Regions from separate parts of the Arthrobacter sp. B2I5 genome, predicted to be linked through region 3. Evidence: predicted binding sites of a transcription regulator. Region 3 holds the regulator's gene; each other region holds the start of a gene.
The links. The regulator HrcA, encoded in region 3, represses chaperone genes, less so after heat shock. The targets are predictions, from matches to a motif close to TTNGCACTCGNNNNNNNCGAGTGCNAA.

Region 1 (4,464 bases), 1.6 Mb from region 3:
CTGGACCTCGGGGAGGGCGAAAAGGGCCCGCAGGCGGAAAACGTCCGGCCCGCCCAGTGACCCGGTTGTACCGTTCCACAGTCCGCGTCCGTCCGGCGCTGGCCGTTTCCCTGGGAGCCGTCCTGGCGGTCACGGCATGTTCGGGTGCCGGCGGCAACGCCCGGGTGGACACACCGGAAGCCTCCGGAGACGGTGTGCTCCGGGTGGGCCTGATCCTGGACAACACCGGGAACAACGCCTTCCTTAATGCGCCCCAGCTGGCCGCCGCCAAGCTGGCCATCCAGGAGATCAACGCCGCGGGCGGACACAAGGGCCGTCCGGTGGAGCTGCTCCCGGCGCATCCGGACCATGAAGCAGCAGGGCAGGCGAATGACCTGGCGGCTGCCAAAGCGGATGTGGTCATTGGACCGACAGATTCCAGCCACGCGACCGCCGCTGTGGACGTCCTGTCCCGTGCGCACATACCCCTCATCTCGCCGGCCAACACCGCTGCCGCCCTCTCCGGAATCGCCAGCGGAGGCTACTACTTCCGCACCGCTGCCGCCGACGTCGCACAAGGACCCGTGCTCGCCAAACTCGCCAGGGACGCCGGGGCCGCCACCATCAGCGTGCTGCACCAGGAAGGCGCCTACGGCAAGGACCTCTCGGCTGCCGTCACGGAGGCTGCCCAACAAGCCGGCCTCACGGTCCTGCCCGGGGCCGGCTTCAAGCCAGGCGACCCCGCCCAGGCCGCACGCTCCACCGCCAAGGCCAACCCGGACGCCGTCGTCCTCATTGCCCGCGAAGGTGCACAGGGGGCATTGGCCGAGCTGAACAATTCCGGCTTCAACGGTTCGAGAATCATCCTCAGCGACGGCGGCTTCGCCCGCTACGGATCCGGGCTCGCCTCCCGGTTACTGGACGGAGCCCGCGCCGTCGTCCCCGGCCAGCTGCCCACCGCCGCCTTCCAAGGAAGACTCCTGGGCGTGGATCCTTCCCTGAAGGACGTTTCCTATGCTGCTGAAACCTACGACGCCGTAACGTTGGCGGCGCTGGCTGCTGCCAGGGCCCAGGACGACGCGGGGCGCTCCATCGCCGCCAACCTGATCCCGGTATCGGGCGGAACTGCACCTACCGGCGGCAGTGCAGGCGCACCGCCGCCGGCCCCATGCCTGACATACAAGGAGTGCCTGGGCGGACTTGCCGCCAGCCCGGACATCAATTACGACGGCGAATCGGGACCCGTTGCCTTCGATTCCAACGGAGATATCACCAGCGCCGTTTTCTCCGTCTACAGATACGGCCCGGACAACAACCCCAGCCCCACCGGCCGGGAGACGGCCGAACGCGCCGGCTGATCGCCCTGGGCGAAGCGGCTCCCTTCACCCGGCCGTGCAGCGTCTTTTCGCTTGCACTCTCACCTGGGGAGTGCTAATTATTGAGTTAGCACTCTGACGTACCGACTGCTAAAGCAAAGCCTGGTTCCGGCCGGCAGCGCGCGGCAACCGGTCGAGGAGCGAAAGAAACACCTCACTTCAGTGAGATCCCCACCCGGAGGCATACAGAGGCCGCCGCCAAAGGATCGTCCGTCGCGGGCACTGCAGCGAAGGTTCATTCTTAACGACTGTCCCGAAAGGACTACTGCCGTTATGGCCAAGATCATTGCATTTGATGAAGAGGCACGCCGCGGCCTTGAGCGTGGCCTGAACACCCTCGCCGACGCCGTTAAGGTCACCCTCGGCCCGCGTGGACGCAACGTCGTCCTCGAAAAGAAGTGGGGCGCCCCCACGATCACCAACGATGGTGTTTCCATCGCCAAGGAGATCGAGCTGGACGATCCTTACGAGAAGATCGGCGCCGAGCTGGTCAAGGAAGTTGCCAAGAAGACCGACGACGTTGCCGGTGACGGCACCACCACGGCTACCGTACTGGCACAGGCCCTGGTCAAGGAAGGCCTGCGCAACGTTGCCGCCGGCGCCGACCCGCTGTCCCTCAAGCGCGGCATCGAGAAGGCCGTTGACGCCGTCACCGCCGAGCTGCTGAACTCCGCCAAGGAAATCGAAACCAAGGAAGAGATCGCGGCCACCGCCTCCATCTCCGCCGGTGACGACGAGATTGGTGCGCTCATCGCCGAAGCCCTGGACAAGGTGGGCAAGGAAGGCGTCATCACGGTCGAGGAGTCCAACACCTTCGGCCTGGAACTCGAGCTCACCGAAGGCATGCGCTTCGACAAGGGCTACATTTCGGCCTACTTCGTCACGGACACGGAGCGCCAGGAAACGGTCCTCGAGGATCCGTACATCCTGATCGTCAACTCCAAGATCTCCAACGTCAAGGAACTGGTTGCTGTCCTGGAAAAGGTCATGCAGTCCAACAAGCCGCTGCTGATCATCGCCGAGGACATCGAGGGCGAGGCCCTGGCCACCCTGATCGTCAACAAGATCCGTGGCACCTTCAAGTCCGTCGCCGTCAAGGCTCCGGGCTTCGGTGACCGCCGCAAGGCCCAGCTGGCCGACATCGCCGTCCTCACCGGCGGCCAGGTCATTTCCGAAGAGGTTGGCCTCAAGCTGGAGAACGCCGGCCTGGAGCTCCTGGGCCAGGCCCGCAAGGTTGTTGTCACCAAGGACGAGACCACCATCGTCGAAGGTGCCGGCGACGCCGACCAGATCGCCGGCCGCGTTTCCCAGATCCGCGCCGAGATCGAGAACTCCGACTCCGACTACGACCGCGAGAAGCTGCAGGAACGCCTGGCCAAGCTGGCCGGCGGCGTTGCAGTCATCAAGGCCGGTGCCGCCACCGAGGTTGAGCTCAAGGAACGCAAGCACCGCATCGAAGACGCAGTCCGCAACGCCAAGGCTGCAGTTGAAGAAGGCATCGTTGCCGGTGGCGGCGTGGCCCTGATCCAGGCCGGCGCCAAGGCATTCGCCAACCTGCAGCTGTCCGGCGACGAAGCAACCGGCGCCAACATCGTCCGTGTTGCCATCGACGCTCCGCTGAAGCAGATCGCCTTCAACGCAGGCCTCGAGCCCGGCGTGGTTGTGGACAAGGTCCGCGGGCTCCCCGCAGGCCACGGCCTCAACGCAGCAACCGGCGAGTACGTCGACCTGCTGGCCGCCGGCGTCAACGATCCCGTCAAGGTGACCCGCTCTGCCCTGCAGAACGCAGCTTCCATCGCCGGCCTGTTCCTCACCACCGAAGCAGTGGTGGCTGACAAGCCGGAGAAGAACGCTGCCCCCGCAGGTGGAGACGACATGGGCGGCATGGGCGGCATGGGCGGCTTCTAAGCCTTCCTGCCGGGACCTGTCCCGCCAAGCAAAATGCGGCCCCCTCGTTTGCGAGGGGGCCGCACTTTTGTGTCCGGCGGGATTACTTCCGGGCCGAGTCCAGCATTCCCTGGACTTCCTTCTTGAAAGCATCCGCCGCAGACTGGGGAGTCATCCGGTCATACAGCACTTCATCCGTGTACCGCTTGATGACGTTCTGGACGCTGCCCGCACCTACCGGCGGGACCGGTGGTGCCTCCTTGATGTCCGGCCCCAGATCCTTCAGGAATCCAACCACTGTGGTGTCTGCCGGCTTCAGCGAGGGCGCTATACCCGAGACAATCTCACTGTTGGTGGGGACACCCCTGTCCGTCATCAGGATGGCCCCGGCTTCAGGGCTGTTGGTCAGGTAGTTGATGAACTCCGCGGCCTGCTGGGGATGCTTTGAGCGGGAGGAGGCAGACCAGAACATGCTGGGCTTGTAGTACATGCCATTGCCGGCGGAGGTGCCGTCGACGCTGGGGGCCCGCAGCATCTTGATGCTGCTGCCAGTGGTGGCTTGAAGCGACCCAAGCTGGTTGGTCCACCACCAGGCCATGCCCACCCGGTTCGTTCCGAACAGGCTTTCCTCCAGGCCGGCGCCTGCGTCCTCGGTGGCCACGGTGGCCGGGGGGCTGGCCTTGGAGTCGCGTTGTTCCTTGAGCCGTTCCCAGAAGGATGCCGCAGTGGCGGTCTCAAAGTCGAGCTTGCCGTCCGCCGAGTACAGGTTCTCCCCGTGCTGGCGGAGCCAGATGATCAGGTCCGCTTCGTTGCTCCCATACGCGGCCCCGTAGCTCTTTCCGTCTCCTGCGGCGCTGATCTTCGCCGCCGTCCCCACGAAGTCTTTCCACGTCCACGTCTTGTCGTCCGGAACAGGCACTCCCGCGTCCTGGAACACCTTGGTGTTGGCCATGATGACGTAGGCGTTCTGGCCTGTGCTCAGGCCGTACTGGGCGCCGTCGTACTGGCCGGAGGCCAGTGCTTCCTTGTCCAGTTTTGAGGTATCGATGCCGTTCTGCTTGGACAGGTCCAGCAGCGCTCCGCGGCCGCCATACTCGGCGATGTATTTCTGGTCCATCTGGATGACGTCCGGCGCATCATTCGCGGCAGTTTTCGTTGCGAGCTTGTCCCAGTAGCTGGACCATTCGCCCGGTTCCGCCTTGATCTTGATGTTGGGGTGCGA
Region 2 (4,464 bases), 840 kb from region 3:
CAGGGCAAGCGGCTTTTCGACGCCGGGACGGTACCCGCCACGTTCCGCCTCGCCGAGCCGGCACGCAGCTACCCCAAGGGAGCCGTGTCGCTGGTCTATGAGCGGGCAGGTGGGGTCGAAACCGCGGAGATGGGAGCCGGCTGATCCCGAGCATCCTTACAGGAATACAAAAAACCGGCCCAGCTGATGCTGGACCGGTTTTCTGTATAGCGCCTGCCGCGCCCCCTGTGGTGGGCCCACGCCGTCAGGGTTCCCTGACCGAGCGAAGCGAGGTTAGGGGGACGGTGGGGACTAGTGGCTGTGGCCTGCGTGCTCGTCCTCTTCGGCCGGCTTCTCCACGACAAGGGTCTCGGTGGTGAGAACCAGGGCGGCGATGGAGGCCGCGTTGCGGAGGGCAGCACGGGTGACCTTGACGGGGTCGATGACGCCCGCGCCGATCAGGTCCTCGTACTCGCCGGACTTGGCGTTGAAGCCGTTGTTGGTTTCGAGGTCGGCAACCTTGGAGGTCACCACGTAGCCGTCGAAGCCGGCGTTCTGGGCGATCCAGCGCAGCGGCTGCACCAGCGCACGGCGGACAATGCCGACAGCTGCGGCAGCGTCGCCTTCGAGGGCCTTCACAGAAGCATCCTCATCCAGTGCCTTGAGGGCGTGAATCAGGGCCGAGCCACCGCCGGCCACGATGCCTTCTTCGAGGGCAGCGCGGGTGGAGGACACGGCGTCCTCGATGCGGTGCTTCTTTTCCTTCAGCTCAACCTCGGTTGCGGCACCCACCTTGATGACCCCGATGCCGCCGGCCAGCTTGGCCAGCCGCTCCTGGAGCTTTTCGCGGTCCCAGTCGGAGTCGGTGCGGGTAACCTCGGCGCGCAGCTGGGCAACGCGTGCGGCCACGTCCTCGGCCGAACCGGCGCCGTCCACGATGGTGGTGTTGTCCTTGGTGACGGTGATGCGGCGGGCGGTACCCAGCACCTCCAGGCCAACGGTGTCCAGGCTCAGGCCCAGCTCCGGGGAGACAACCTGCGCACCGGTCAGGGTGGCAATGTCCTGCAGCATGGCCTTGCGGCGGTCACCGAAGCCGGGAGCCTTGACAGCAACAACGTTCAGGGTGCCGCGGATGCGGTTGACGATCAGCGTGGACAGGGCCTCGCCCTCGACGTCCTCGGCGATGATGAACAGCGGCTTGGAGGCCTGCAGCGCCTTTTCCAGCAGCGGCAGGAATTCCTGGATGGAGGAGATCTTGCCCTGGTTGATCAGGATGAGCGCGTCCTCGAGGACTGCTTCCTGGCGTTCGGCGTCCGTGACGAAGTACGGGGACAGGTAGCCCTTGTCGAACTGCATGCCCTCGGTGAGGACCAGTTCGGTCTGGGTGGTGGAGGACTCTTCGATGGTGATGACGCCATCCTTGCCCACCTTGCCGAAGGCCTCGGCCAGCAGCTCGCCGATTTCGTCGCTCTGGGCGGAGATGGCGGCAACGTTTGCCACCTGGGTGCCTTCGACGGGGCGGGCGTTCTCCAGCAGGCGGGCAGCCACGGCTTCAACCGCAACTTCGATGCCGCGCTTGATCTGGCCGGGGGCAGCACCCGCTGCCACGTTGCGCAGGCCTTCCTTGACCAGGGCCTGGGCCAGGACCGTAGCGGTGGTGGTGCCGTCGCCGGCAACGTCGTTGGTCTTGGTGGCTACTTCCTTGGCCAGCTGGGCGCCAAGGTTCTCGTAGGGGTCGTCCAGTTCCACTTCGCGCGCGATGGTGACGCCGTCGTTCGTGATGGTGGGGGCACCCCACTTCTTGTCCAGGACGACGTTGCGGCCGCGGGGGCCGAGCGTCACCTTGACGGTGTTCGCGAGCTTATCGATGCCGGCCTCAAGGGACCGGCGGGCAGCGTCATTAAACGCAAGCTGCTTTGCCATGGTTTTGTCCTTTCAAAGACAGAACCCCGCACTGCCGGCCAGCATGAGCATGGCCGGCGGCACGGGGATCCGAAAGAGTTACTTTACGACGACAGCCAGGACGTCGCGGGCGGACAGCACGAGGTACTCGGTGCCGCCGGTCTTGACTTCGGTTCCGCCGTACTTGGAGTAGATGACGACGTCGCCAACGGCTACGTCAACGGGAACGCGGTTGCCATCTTCGAAGCGGCCGGGGCCTACTGCAACAACTTCGCCTTCCTGCGGCTTCTCCTGCGCGGAGTCCGGGATGACCAGGCCGGAAGCCGTGGTCTGCTCGGCTTCGAGCGGGCGGACAACGATACGATCCTCAAGAGGCTTAATAGAGACCGACACTCGGACCTCTCCTTTTCGTCAGCAAATTCGTGGACTGGAAAGCTTTCCGCCGTAGCTGGCAAACCGTCGTCGCGGTGCCGGCAGCAGCCTGGCTGGCAGCTCTTCATGTGTTAGCACCCTCCTAGGGAGAGTGCTAATGAAGACTCTATGTAAGGGTTAGCACTCGGTCAAGGTGAGTGCCAACGTTTCGTCATCGGCGTACGCCTTTTCCAGGGTCCGACGACGGCGGCCCGGGGCAACGGCCACGCTCCCCTATCGGCCCAGGTCGTCGAAGTCCACGTCTTCGCCGCCGTCGGCATCGCCGCCGCCTGCCTTACGGGCGCGGAAGAGCACCCAGCCCGCCCCGGCTGCGGCGAGCGCCGCAATGACGAGGACGAAGATGCTCCCCATTCGCGCGCCGTCGTACAGCCCCCGGATGTCCCGGGACTCCTGGGTGTTGTCCTGGATGTCGTTGCCGCCCACGGAATAGACGGTGGCGTTGAACGTGTCCAGCAGGAAAATGATCACCAGCAGGGCGATGCAGACCACCGCCACCACGGCGGCAGCGATCAGGACGGGACGGGCAAACCTTGCCGGGCCGCGGTCCCTGGGTTGGTGTCCGCCGAGCTCCACGGGGGCTGTGCTCTCATCCATGGTTTCAACAGTATCGGCATCCCGGCCGCGCGCTCCTCCACTAGGCTGGAACCCATGGCTCACGCTCCCCAGGACCAGATTGCACCCCTTTTGACCCCCGAAGGCTGGGACTTGCTGGCGTCGCTGGGTCCCTACCGGGATGAGGACTCCTTTGAGCTCAATTCCGCGCTCCGGAAGGCCGGGCACCCCGCCGGACTCGTGTCCGCCGTCCTGACGCAGTCGCGGCTGCGCACCAGGGCAGAGGCTAAGTTCGGCGAGTTTGCCCGCCAGATGTTGTTCACCCAGGCCGGCCTGGAGCAGGCCACGCGCCTGAACGTCGCTGCGCACCACGCTCAGCGGTTCGCTGCTGCAGGGATCAGCCGCGTGGCGGACCTGGGCTGCGGGCTGGGCGCCGATGCCATGGCCCTGGCATCCCTGGACATCAATGTCACCGCCGTGGAAATGGACGAAACCACCGCGGCCTGCGCCACCATGAACCTCATCCCGTTCCCCAATGCCACAGTGGTCCACGCCGACGCGGCATCAGTCCCGCTGGAAGGGATCGACGGCGTCTGGCTGGATCCCGCGCGCCGCGTCACCTCCACGTCCGGAACCAAGCGGATCTGGGACCCCGAGGCGTTCTCCCCGCCGCTGTCCTTCGTGGAGTCGCTCGCTGCTGGCGGGAAGGCCGTGGGCGTGAAGATGGGCCCGGGCATGCCGCACGAGTCTGTTCCTGCGGGCTGCGAAGCCCAGTGGGTGTCCGTGGCCGGTGACGTCACTGAAGTGACCCTCTGGTTCAACGCCGTGCGCAGGCCCGCGGTCCGCCGGGCAGCCCTGGTCCTGGGTTCCCAGGGGCCCGCCGAGCTGACCAGCGCGGACGATTTCGGTGCCGGCCCGGCCGCGCCGGTGGGACCAGTGGAAGGCTACCTGTACGAACCCGACGGCGCCGTGATCCGCGCCGGGCTGGTGGCCGACGTGGCGCTGCAGCTCGGCGGCCACCTGGTGGACGAACACATCGCCTACATCTGTGCCCCGGACCTCTCTGGACACCCCGTTCGCCCGGGCCTACAAGGTCCTGGAGGTCATGCCCTACAACGTCAAGGCACTCAAGGCCTGGGTGAAGCAGGAGGGCATCACCGTGCTGGATATCAAGAAGCGCGGCACCGCGGTAACCCCGGAGGAACTGCGGAAGCAGCTGCTGCCAGCCGGAAAGAACTCCAAAAAGGGTTCCGCGAGGACCGCCACCCTGGTCCTGACCCGTATTGGGGAGGACCGGGTGGCGATCGTGGTGGAACCAGTCCCGCACACCCTGAGTCCAGCCGCTACTGCGCGCGCATGAACTCCTCGGCTGCCCGCACCTGCTCCGCGGTGGGCCGCACGCCGGTGTAGAGCACGAACTGTTCCAGCGCCTGGATGGTGGCCACTTCCGCGCCGGTGATCACCGGTTTGCCTGCTGCCCGCGCGGCACGGACCAGCGGCGTCTCCGCCGGGAGCGCCACCACGTCGAAGACCAGCCGGGCAGCCTCGATGGCCTCAGCGGGGAACGACAGGCTGTCCGCTTCGGCGCCGCCGGCCATG
Region 3 (4,464 bases):
CGCTACAGGTTACCGAGCCGGTCCCGGAGCTTGGCGAACATGCCGCCGCTGGCGGCAAGCTTGCCCTCGGTGATCTGTTCGCCACGGAGCTTGGCCAGCTGGCGCAGCAGGTCCTCCTGTGCGGGGTCGAGCCTGGCCGGAGTGTCCACCTGGAGGTGGACCTTCAGGTCGCCGCGGCCGTATCCCCTGAGGTGTGTGACACCGAGGCCGCGCAGGGTGATGATCTCCCCCGACTGGGTTCCTGGCTTGACGTCGATCTCCTGGGTGCCGTCAAAGGTTTCCAGGCTGACGTCCGTGCCCAGGGCAGCCGCCGTCATGGGGATGTGCAGGGTGGCGTGCAGGTCGTCGCCTTCCCGCACGTAGGTGGCATCGTTGTTGACGCGGATCTCCACGTAGAGGTCACCGGCCGGACCGCCCGCGGGGCCGGCTTCGCCCTGTCCGGAGAGCTGGATCCGGGTTCCGGTGGCCACGCCGGCGGGAACCTTGATGGTCAGTGAGCGGCGGCTGCGGATACGGCCCTGGCCGCTGCACTCGTTGCAGGGGTCCTTGATGACCGTGCCGAAACCTTCACAGGTGCCGCAGGGGGCGGCCGTCATGACCTGGCCGAGGATGGAGCGGACGGCCCGCTGGACCTGGCCGCTGCCGCCGCAGATGTCGCAGCGTTCGGGATGGGTGCCGGGGCGGCAGCAGGACCCGTCGCAGGTGGGGCAGACCACGGCGGTGTCCACTTCGAGTTTCTTGTTGACGCCGAACACGGCATCGCGGAGGTCGATCCGAACGCTGATGAGGGCGTCCTGGCCGCGCCGGACACGTGAGGCCGGACCGGACGTGCCGCCGGCGCCGAAGAAGGTGTCGAAGATGTCCTGGAACGCGAACCCCTGGCCTGCATAGCCTGCTCCGCCGAAGCCGTTGTCGGTGCCGTTCTCGTTTCCCGTGGTGTCATAGATCCGGCGCTTCTGGGGATCCGAAAGCACCTCGTAGGCGTGGGTTACGGCCTTGAACCGCTCTGACGCGTCTGCGCCGGGGTTTACGTCAGGGTGAAGGGTGCGGGCCAGCTTGCGGTAGGCCTTTTTGATTTCTTCGCCCGTAGCTTCGGGTGAGACTCCAAGGACGTCATAGTGGCTGCTCAAAATACGTATCTCTTCCTTGTTGTACTGCAATTCAATGGGGCGGCCCGGCTCTTGCTTTCCGGCCGGAGCAGGCTCCGGCGGCTAAGAGTCAGGGCCCCAAAATCCTGGAAAGGTAGCGCGCCACTGCCCTGACGGCGGCCATGGTGGTGGGATAGTCCATCCGGGTGGGCCCGAGGATCCCTACTTTCGCGGCACTGTCCGGACCGTAACCGGTGGCAACGACGGAAGCTTCGGCAAGGCCGTCGTACGGGTTCTCCCTTCCGATGCTGACAGCGACGCCGCGGTGGTCCTGGGCCATTTCGCTCAACAGCCGCAGCATCACCACCTGCTCCTCAAGCGCCTCAAGCACAGGGCCGATGCTGAGGGGGAAGTCCACGTTGGATCTGGCAAGGTTGGCGGTGCCTGCCATGACCATCCGCTCTTCCCGGCTGTTTTGCGCCAGGCCCTCCAGCCCGAGCGCCAGTGCGTGTGCCGCCTGCCGCTGCTGGTGCGGGGCTGCGGCCACGACGGCGGGCAGCGCCTGGGCCAGTTGGCTCAGCGGTGTTCCCCCCAGCGCACCAAGGAACCGGGTACGCAGTTCAGCCAGCGCGTCGTCGCCGAGGTCCTGCCCGACGTCGATCACCCGCTGCTCCACCTTGCCGCTGTTGGCAATCAGGACCACAAGGACCTTGCGGGGGGCGAGCAGGACGAATTCGATATGGCGGACAAGTGCCCTGCTCAGGTGTGGATACTGCACCACGGCAACCTGGTTGGTCAGCTGGGACAGCAGCCTGACCGTACGCTCCAGCACGTCGTCGAGATCGTCCGCGCCTTCGAGCAGGGACTGGATGGCGCGGCGTTCAGCGGCGGAGAGCGGCTTGACAGCGGAGATCTGGTCGACGAAAAGCCGGTAGCCCTTGTCGGTGGGAATCCGGCCGGCGCTGGTGTGCGGGGCGGTGATCAGCCCCTCATCCTCCAGGGCAGCCATGTCGTTGCGGATGGTGGCGCTGGAAACACCAAGATGATGCCGCTCCACCAGGGCCTTTGACCCAACCGGCTCGCGGGAGTGGACGTAGTCCTCCACGATGGCCCGCAGTACTTCCAGCTTGCGTGGCTCGCTCACTCTCCACCTCCATCCCATGGTTCGGGGCGCATGCCCCTCCCGATGCAACCCACTGTTAGCACTCGACATGCCCAAGTGCTAACAGTCTATTATGCCTCGGCCCGTTGTTAGCATTGGTACCGCTCCGGGCGAAATTCCGGGGCTGAGGACCTAGCGCTAGGCGGATCGAATCCATGGATTACCAGAACTGGGGCCCACGGGGCATATCGGCTCCCGCGCGGACGGAACTGCCCGAGGTTCCCGTGGAGCGCGGAATGGTGCTCGAGGAAGTGCAGTCCGGCTGGGTGGGTGCCGTGACCCGTGTGGAGAAATCCGGCGGGATGCATGTGGTGGCGCTGGAGGACAGGCGGGGAAAGTCCCGTTCGTTCCGTCTTGGGTTCGGTTTCCTCCTTGAAGGCCAGCCCATCCGGCTGATGCCGCCGACGCCACGGCCTGCCGCCGCCGGTCCGGCAGCGGGCAGGACGGCCTCGGGATCGGTACGGGTGGCCGGGCAGCGGGCCCAGGTAGCCAAAGCCAGCCGGATCTGGGTGGAAGGCAAGCACGACGCCGAACTGGTGGAAAAAGTCTGGGGAGACGACCTCCGGGTGGAAGGCATCGTCGTCGAGCCCCTGCACGGCATTGACGACCTCGCCGCAGCCGTGGCGGACTTCAGCCCCGGGCCCGGCCGGCGGCTCGGCGTCCTGGTGGACCACCTGGTTCCCGATTCCAAGGAGTCCCGCATCGCGGAAGCCGTCATGGCCTCCCCGGGTGCCGCCGGGAACGTCCTGATTGTTGGACACCCGTACGTGGACGTATGGCAGGCGATCCGGCCCGCTGTCCTTGGGATCGACAAATGGCCTGCCGTCCCCCGCGGGCAGGACTGGAAAACCGGGATCCTGAAGGCGTTCGGCTGGCCCCACGCGAGCAAGGAAGATATCGGCCTTGGGTGGCAGAAACTGCTGGGCGCCGTGCGCACGTATGCAGACCTCGAAGCATCCCTGCTGGGCAGGGTTGAAGAAGTGATCGATTTCCTGACCGTGCCCTGAAGGGCGGCGGGCCGCCCGCGACCCAGTATTCTTGGTAGTGCGGTTCCTTATTTGAGGCACCGCAGCATTTTTCCGGCACTGCACGCGTTTTCACGCTCTGCATGTGCCGGAATCCGTACCCAGCACCACTTGCACCTTCGAAGGAACAGACTGTGGCAGAAAACGCACGTGATCACAGGGATGGCCAGGGCCGTTCCGAGTACCATGGCGTCCCCGCCAATGCCCTGCCGCTTACGGCCAGCGAAGACCGCCAGTGGGCAACACTCGCGCACTTCGGCGGGATCCTGGGCTGCATCCCCTCGCTGCTGATCTATTTGATCTTCCGCGACCGCGGGCCGTTCACCGCCCAGGAGTCCAAGGAAGCGCTGAACTTCAGCCTGCCACCCACCATTGCCGCCGTGCTGGCCAACATCCTGGTGTTCATCCCGTACGTCGGGAACATCTTCGCGGTCATTGCCACACTGATCTGGGTGGCGCTCACGTGCTTCTCCGTCGCAGCCGGGATCCACGTCAACCGGGGCCAGCCGCACCGCTACCAGTACAACCTGCGCTGGATCAAGTAATCCCCGCCGGCACCCCAGCCTCGCTTCGCTTCGGCCAGGGAACCCTGCCGGCGTGGGCCCACCCACCGGCACCCTAGCCTCGCAAGCTCAGCCAGGGAACCCTACGGGCGTGGGCCCAGCCCTTTGGGGTCAGTCCGGCAGGACCCGGCGGACTACTGCGTCTGCCAGCAGCCTGCCCTTCAAGGTCAGGACCAGTCGGCCGTGGAAGGCAGCGGCAGGATCCACGAGGCCGTCGGCGATAAGCCCGGCCACCTCGTGCCGTCCCCCGGCGCTAAGCGTTGAGAGGTCCAGGCCGGACTGCAGGCGCGCTTCCAGCATGACCCGCTCCATGTTCCTGGTTTCCGCGTCCAGGGTTTCGCGGCCGGCGGCGGGCGAAAGGCCCTGGGACAGCCTGTTGGCATAGGCCGATGGGTGCTTGACGTTCCACCAGCGGACCCCGCCCACGTGGGAGTGCGCGCCGGGGCCGATTCCCCACCAGTCGTCACCGCGCCAGTAGGCCAGGTTGTGGCGGCAGGCCTGCTCCGGAGTCCGCGCCCAGTTGCTGACCTCGTACCAGCCAAGTCCGGCCTCGGTGATCAGCTGGTCGGCGAGCTCGTACTTGTCGGCGTGGTCGTCGTCGTCGATTCCCGGAACCTCGCCCCGGC

Region 1: a site for HrcA is predicted at 1,423-1,449, ahead of groL (chaperonin GroEL). Genes of this name have one in related genera too.
Region 2: a site for HrcA is predicted at 2,431-2,457, ahead of groES (co-chaperone GroES). Genes of this name have one in related genera too.

Annotation. Positions count from the first base shown of each region.
Region 1 is NZ_JAUSYF010000001.1:3,553,325-3,557,788, reverse strand. It holds gene QFZ60_RS16520 (cold-shock protein) at 1-60, shown strand, start outside; gene QFZ60_RS16515 (ABC transporter substrate-binding protein) at 66-1,337, shown strand; gene groL (chaperonin GroEL) at 1,629-3,263, shown strand; gene QFZ60_RS16505 (ABC transporter substrate-binding protein) at 3,346-4,464, opposite strand, start outside.
Region 2 is NZ_JAUSYF010000001.1:1,159,961-1,164,424, reverse strand. It holds gene QFZ60_RS05615 (dihydrofolate reductase family protein) at 1-144, shown strand, start outside; gene groL (chaperonin GroEL) at 292-1,902, opposite strand; gene groES (co-chaperone GroES) at 1,981-2,274, opposite strand; gene QFZ60_RS05600 (hypothetical protein) at 2,527-2,907, opposite strand; partial or broken gene QFZ60_RS05595 (methyltransferase domain-containing protein) at 2,962-4,225, shown strand; gene QFZ60_RS05590 (shikimate 5-dehydrogenase) at 4,209-4,464, opposite strand, start outside.
Region 3 is NZ_JAUSYF010000001.1:1,995,453-1,999,916, reverse strand. It holds gene dnaJ (molecular chaperone DnaJ) at 3-1,130, opposite strand; gene hrcA (heat-inducible transcriptional repressor HrcA) at 1,219-2,232, opposite strand; gene QFZ60_RS09545 (DUF3097 family protein) at 2,406-3,257, shown strand; gene QFZ60_RS09540 (DUF4870 domain-containing protein) at 3,410-3,820, shown strand; gene hemW (radical SAM family heme chaperone HemW) at 3,950-4,464, opposite strand, start outside.